Regions from separate parts of the Rhodococcus sp. NPDC056960 genome, predicted to be linked through region 2. Evidence: riboswitches for the same ligand, from Rfam matches in the RefSeq annotation. Region 2 holds a riboswitch; the other holds the start of a gene.
What was found. Region 2 has a riboswitch for thiamine pyrophosphate ahead of thiC (phosphomethylpyrimidine synthase ThiC). Riboswitches for the same ligand answer to the same signal wherever they lie in the genome.
Positions count from the first base shown of each region.

Region 1 (3,402 bases), 280 kb from region 2:
CGAACATCGACAGCTGCGCCAGCGACTGCTCGACCGGGAGGAGCGCGTCGAGTTCCGCCTTCTTGCGGTGCGCTTCCTCGGTGGTCGAGCCCACGTAGGTCACGAGGCCGGGCATCACCGTCACCGCATCCGCGTCACGGCCCGCCACGCGGATGCGGCGTTTCACGTCGGCGTAGTAGTTCTGAGCGGCCGGGAGGTCGTAGGCGACGGCGTAGATGCCCTCGGCGCACCGGGCGGCCAGGTCGCGACCCTGATCGGATGCGCCCGCCTGGAACAGCACCGGACGTCCCTGCGGAGAGTGCGGCACGGTCAGCGGGCCGTCCACCAGGAAATGCTTGCCCCGATGTTCGACCGGACGCACCTTCGCCGGATCCGCGAAGGCGCCCTCCCGGTCGAGCACCAGCGCGTCGGGCTCCCACGAATCCCACAGCGCGAGTGCCACATCGACGAATTCCGCGGCACGCGAATAGCGCTCGTCGTGTGGCGGCATCTCCTCGAGTCCGTGATTGCGCGCCTCGGCGTCGAACATCGACGTCACCACGTTCCAGCCGGCGCGGCCGCCGCTGATGTGGTCGAGCGACGCCAGCATCCTGGCGGCGTGGAACGGGGTGTAGAACGTCGTGGACACCGTCGTCACCAGCCCGACCCGCTCGGTGGCCCGCGCCATCGCGGACAGCGCGGTGAGCGGTTCGAGGAACCACATGCCCCCGGTCGCGGGGTCGCGCACCGAATGTCCGTCGGCGAAGAACACCGCGTCGAGGCAGCCCCGCTCCGCGGTCTGCGCCAGTTCCTCGTAGTAGGTGATGTCGCAGAGACGCTCCACCTGCGAGGCGGGATGCCGCCACGCGGCGCCGTGGTGGCCGCAGCTGTAGAGGAAGGCGTTGAAGTGCAGTTGCCTCGTGTCGCTCATGTCAGTCCTTGACCAGTCCGCCGTCGACGACGAGGTTCTGGCCGGTCACCGCGCGCGACCACGGGGACGCGAAGAACAGCACCGCGTCGGCGAACTCTTCCGGGGTGGTGACCCGCTGCAGCGGCGTGCTCGAAGCGATGAGGTCGAACACCTCGTCGGGAGTGGCGGCACTCGCGTCGGTGGTGCGGAGCAGCCCGCCCGAGACCATGTTGACGGTGATGCCGTCGGGACCGAGGTCGGCGGCGAGGGTACGGGTCAGCGACAGCGCCGCGGCCTTGGCGGCCGTGTAGTCGTGGTACGGGACGACGGGGTTCTGGAACAGGTTGGTCCCGATGTTCACGATCCGGCCGAACCCGAGCGAACGCATGCCCGGCAGTGCGGCCTGCGTGGTGTGCAGGGTCGCCTTCACGCTGCCGCGCAACTGCGCGTCGAACGCATCCCACGTGATGACGTCCGCCCTGTCGCGTGCGTCGCCGTTGAAGGAGAAGTCGGCGAGCGCGTTGTTGATCACCGTGGTCACCGGTGAGCCGAAGTGCGCCTCGGCCGCGGCGAACAGCGCGGCGACCTGTCCGGCATCCGTGACGTCGGCCCGGAGCGCGACCGTACGGTCCGCGCCAAGGGAAGCGGCGAGCTCCTCGGCCGCCTCCCGGCTGTTGCGGTAGTTCACGATCACCCGCGCGTTCTGCTCCGCGAACGACCGCACGAGGGCGGCGCCGAGGCCCCGTCCACCACCGGTCACCAGGACGATCTGCTTGTCGAGCTGCATGCTGTCACCTTCCGTTCGGTCGGCGACGAGATATTCGGAGCGGCGCGTACGGCCGTCTCCGCGACATCCCTTCGCCGGCATTACCCAGTTCAGGTTCGACGGGTGTGTTCTCAGCCGCCCGGCTCTCGCCGGGCAGCACCCCGTGTCACTGGCGAACAGTGTATGCCCAGTCACCACTCCGGCCATTATGGTTGTGCACAACCTAGTTGTGTGCAACTATTTGGTGGTGACCGACAACCTCGCCCTCGACCGCCAGGTGTGCTTTGCCTTGTACTCGGCATCGCGGGCCATGACGGCGAGATACCGGTCGATGCTCGACTCGCTGGGAGTGACCTACCCGCAGTACCTCGTGCTGCTGGTGCTCTGGGAACAGGACGGCCGCGGAGTGCGTGAGATCTGCGATGCCCTGGACCTCGACACCGGCACGCTGTCGCCACTGCTCAAGCGCCTCGACGCCCTGGGCCTGGTCGAACGCCGCCGCTCGTCGGCCGACGAGCGCCGTGTCGGGATCCACCTCACCGAGAAGGGTGCCGGTCTCCGCGCCGCAGCGGAGGACATTCCCGCGCAGCTCGCCCACTCGACGGGAATGGACGTCGACGAACTCGTCGCCCTCCGCGACACCCTGTCGAGGCTCACCGAATCGCTCCACAGTTTCCCCACCCGTACAGGAGAGAAGTAACCATGAAGATCGTGTACACCGCCGAAGCCCTCGCCACCGGAGAAGGCCGCAACGGCCACGCGCGCACGTCGGACGGCCGGCTCGACGTGAACCTGGCCATCCCCACCGAGATGGGTGGGTCCGGCGACGGCACCAACCCCGAGCAGCTGTTCGCCGCCGGATACGCCGCCTGCTTCCACTCCGCACTCCAGTTGGTCGGCCGTCAGGCGAAGGCGAACGTCGCCGACTCGGCCGTCGGTGCCCGCGTCGGCATCGGCTCCACGGACGGCGGCGGATTCGGGCTCGCCGTCACCCTCGAGGTCTCCCTGCCCCACCTGCCCCGCGCGGAAGCGCTCGAGCTGACCGAGAAGGCGCACCAGGTGTGCCCGTATTCCAACGCCACCCGCGGCAACATCGACGTCACCCTCGAGGTCACCGAAGACTGACACCTGCGCGGGCGTCGGGTCACCCGAACTTGTACTCGACGCCCGTCAGGTTCTCCGACAGGGACCACAGCGCACCGGCGGTCTGCTCGTCCCGCGACTTCTTGTTGGAGCCCACCACTTTCGGATGGCCGCGCTGCTCGAACAGTCCGTCCGGCCCGATGTAACTTCCGCCGATCACGTCGGGAGCGGTCGCGGCGTACAGCATCGGCAGCGCCCCCATCTCCGCGGACTGCGCGAAGATCCGGTTACCGACCGCCAACAGTTTGTCCTGCACGGACTCGGTGTGCGCCTGCAGATTGGTCGAGGCGTACCCCGGATGCGCGGCGACCGCCTTGACGGGTGATTTCGCTGCGGCGAGCCTGCGCTGCAATTCGTACGTGAACAGCAGATTCGCGAGCTTCGACTGCCCGTATGCGCTCCAGCGGTTGTATTTGCGGTGTTCCCAGTTGAGGTCGTCGAGGTGGATCGTTCCCGCCTGATGCACCGCACTCGACATCGTGGCGACCCGATCGGTGATCTTGCCGAGCAGCAGCCCGGTCAACGCGAAGTGCCCGAGATGGTTCGTGCCGATCTGCATTTCGAAGCCGTCGGCGGTCGTGCGCTGCGGCACGGCCATCACGCC
Region 1 covers NZ_JBHURF010000003.1:114,950-118,351, reverse strand. The annotation lists gene ACFTWF_RS05760 (LLM class flavin-dependent oxidoreductase) at 1-910, opposite strand, end outside; gene ACFTWF_RS05755 (3-oxoacyl-ACP reductase) at 912-1,676, opposite strand; TPP riboswitch at 1,726-1,829, opposite strand; gene ACFTWF_RS05750 (MarR family winged helix-turn-helix transcriptional regulator) at 1,903-2,355, shown strand; gene ACFTWF_RS05745 (organic hydroperoxide resistance protein) at 2,358-2,780, shown strand; gene ACFTWF_RS05740 (oxidoreductase) at 2,800-3,402, opposite strand, start outside.
Region 1: another riboswitch for thiamine pyrophosphate. It lies ahead of ACFTWF_RS05755 (3-oxoacyl-ACP reductase); the one in region 2 lies ahead of thiC (phosphomethylpyrimidine synthase ThiC).

Region 2 (3,402 bases):
CAGAAATGCGCGCTCTTCGCCGGCTCCGCGGGCAGGGTTTCGTCGTGGAACTCGCGGGCGGTGTCCGGATCGAGGGACAGCGCGAACTGGTCGTGCCAGCGGAACTCGAACCGGGCCTTCGACAGCGCGTCGTCCCGCTCCTGGGCGCGCGGATGCTGCTTCGCCAGGTCCGCGGCGTGGGCCGCGATCTTGTACGTGATGACGCCGATCTTGACGTCGTCGCGGTTCGGCAGTCCCAGGTGCTCCTTCGGGGTGACGTAACAGAGCATCGCGGTGCCGGCCTGCGCGATCATCGCCGCGCCGATCGCGGACGTGATGTGGTCGTACGCCGGCGCGATGTCGGTGGCGAGCGGTCCCAGCGTGTAGAACGGCGCCTCCTCGCACAGTTCCTCCTCGAGCCGCACGTTCTCGACGATCTTGTGCATCGGCACGTGGCCGGGCCCTTCGATCATCACCTGCACGCCATGCGATTTCGCGATCTTCGTCAGTTCGCCGAGGGTGCGGAGTTCGGCGAACTGGGCGTCGTCGTTGGCGTCGGCGATGGAACCGGGGCGCAGTCCGTCGCCGAGGGAGAACGTGACGTCGTAGCGGTGCAGGATCTCGCACAGTTCGTCGAAATGGGTGTACAGGAACGATTCCCGATGATGGGCCAGGCACCAGGCCGCCATGATCGAACCACCGCGGGAGACGATGCCGGTCACGCGTTTCGCGGTGAGCGGGATGTAGCGGAGCAGGACTCCGGCGTGGACCGTCATGTAGTCGACGCCCTGCTCGCACTGCTCGATCACGGTGTCGCGGTAGATCTCCCATGTGAGCGCGGTGGGGTCTCCGTTCACCTTCTCGAGCGCCTGATAGATCGGCACGGTGCCCACCGGCACGGGCGAGTTGCGGAGGATCCATTCCCGGGTCTCGTGAATATTCTTGCCGGTGGACAGGTCCATGATCGTGTCGGCGCCCCACCGGGTCGCCCACACCATCTTCTCGACCTCCTCCGCGATCGACGACGTCACCGCGCTGTTGCCGATGTTCGCGTTGATCTTGACCGCGAACGCCTTGCCGATGATCATCGGCTCGAGTTCGGGGTGCGTGCGGTTGGCCGGGATCACGGCCCTGCCTGCAGCGACCTCGGCGCGCACCGTCTCCGGTGAAACGCCTTCGCGTGCAGCGCAATACCGCATTTCGGGGGTGACAGTTCCGGCTCGGGCCGCGTCGAGCTGAGTGCCCTCCCGGTCGGCGATCCACGGCGCGCGCAGATGCGGCAGTCCCGCCTCCAGATCGATGGTGGCGTCCGCGTCCGTGTACGGGCCCGACGTGTCGTAGACGTCGAGGTGCTCACCGTTGGTGAGGTGCACGCGGCGCACCGGTACCCGGACGTCGTCGCCCGACGGCAGGTAGTGCTTGGTGCTGCCCTCGATCGGCCCCGTGGTGACGGACGTGGCTGTAGATACAGTTTTGCTCATCGATGATGCTCCCTACGCCGGCATTACCCGGACAGGTTCGACGGTCGACGGCCCCTAGCCGTCCTCTCAGCCCGCTGGTGCGAGCCCCCGTGGATGTGTAGTTGTCCCGGAGACTGTAACCGAGATCTCTGTCAGTGAACATTCGGGGGAAACTTGGACAGCGGCTCCGCGCATCGGTATAAAGGGTGACGAACATCACATTTCGATTACGACACATACCCCCAGGAGATGGCCATGCTGACGGACGCGCAGGTTGTGGACGTGATCGACAACGCCGATCAGAACCGGTTCGAACTCCGGCTGAGCGGTGATCTGGTCGGGATTCTCGGGTATTTCGACCTCGCGGAGACGCCGCCCGGGGCGGGGACGCCCGCCGCACGGCCGCCGGGCTCGAAGGCTAAGGGGCGGCAGGCGCCGGTGGTCTCGTTCATGCACACGGTGATCGTGGAGGACTTCGGGCACCGCGGACTGGCCGCGCTCATGGTGGGCCGCTCGCTCGATCTCGCCCGCGGGTACGGGTGGAAGATTCGCCCCGTGTGCACGTACGTGCAGCGCTTCGTGTCGGCGCATCCCGAATACCGCGACCTCATCGTCCCGGTGGAGCGCTGACCGTGCGCGCGCCGTGAAGACGGCCCGTCTGCAACGAAACGGTTCCGGGACCGGCGATTCCACGGATGGCGACACCGTCTTGCTGATTCCATGAGTGGCATGGATCACATTTCGAACGGTTCCGCGTCGCCGAGCAACGTCGCGGCCGCAGACGCTCGCGTGCTCGACAACCCCGCCCACGAACGATTCGATCTGTGGCTGGGCGGCGAGTTGGTCGGCATTCTCGGCTACCGGGACGGCGACGACATCCCCGGTTGCATGTCCGGACCGGGCGAGGTGGTCGCGTTCATGCACACCGTCGTCAAGGAAGAATTCGGTGGCCGCGGGCTGGCCGCGATTCTGGTGGCCGAGGCGCTGGGGTCGGCGCGCGATCGCGGCTGGAAAGTGCGTCCCATCTGCACATACGTGCAGCGCTACCTGGCGTCGAATCCGGTGCACCTGGACATTCTGGTGGTCGAGTAGAACCTCCGCGAGAGCACTGCTCTTGATTTCGGCGACTTCGCTGTGAATACTGCTCTACATAGAGAGCGGTGCTCGCATTCGAAGGAGTCGTCATGACCGTGTCGGATCGGATCGGAAATCGGACCTCCGGGGCGTTGTTCGCGCTCGCGGGTGTCCTGTTCGTCGTCTACCCCGCGGTGCGCCCCTACGCGCCGAACGGGGCCGCGGACGGGGCGGCCGAGTTCGCCTCCCCGTGGTGGCTCGTCGCACACCTCTCCGCCGTCGGCGGGTTCATCGCGTTCGGGCTTGCGCTCGTCGCGCTCGGCAGCATCCTGAAGCGGACACCCGGCGCGCGGGCCGCGGTGGCCGCGGTGGTCGCATCGTGGGTCGGGATCGGGCTGACCCTGCCGTACTACGGGGCGGAGACGTTCGCGCTGCACGCTCTCGGCGGCAGCGGACTGGACGAGGACGCCGTCGCCACCCTCGCCGAGAGCGTGCGGATGGGCTCGGCGCAGGCGTTTCTCTTCGCGGCGGGACTGCTACTTCTTGCGGTCGGCGCGGTCGCGGCAGCCGTGGCCGTCGCCCGATCCGGACTGTTCGCCCGATGGGCGGGAATCCCGATGGCGCTGGGATTCGCGTTGTTCATTCCGCAGTTCTACGTCGACGCCCCACTACGCATCGCGCACGGAATGCTCATCGGGATCGGTTGCGCGGTGGTGGCTCTCGGCGTGCTGCGGGCTCAGTCGCCGAGGTCGACGAAGACCGGAGCGTGATCGCTCGCGCCCTTGCCCTTACGCTCGTTCCGGTCGATCTCGGCCTTGTCGACCCGGCCGGCGAGCGCGGGCGACCCGAGCACGAAGTCGATGCGCATTCCCTGCTTCTTCGGGAACCG
Region 2 covers NZ_JBHURF010000003.1:393,834-397,235, forward strand. The annotation lists gene thiC (phosphomethylpyrimidine synthase ThiC) at 1-1,460, opposite strand, end outside; TPP riboswitch at 1,453-1,561, opposite strand; gene ACFTWF_RS06995 (GNAT family N-acetyltransferase) at 1,695-2,069, shown strand; gene ACFTWF_RS07000 (GNAT family N-acetyltransferase) at 2,169-2,531, shown strand; gene ACFTWF_RS07005 (hypothetical protein) at 2,624-3,283, shown strand; gene ACFTWF_RS07010 (exodeoxyribonuclease III) at 3,250-3,402, opposite strand, start outside.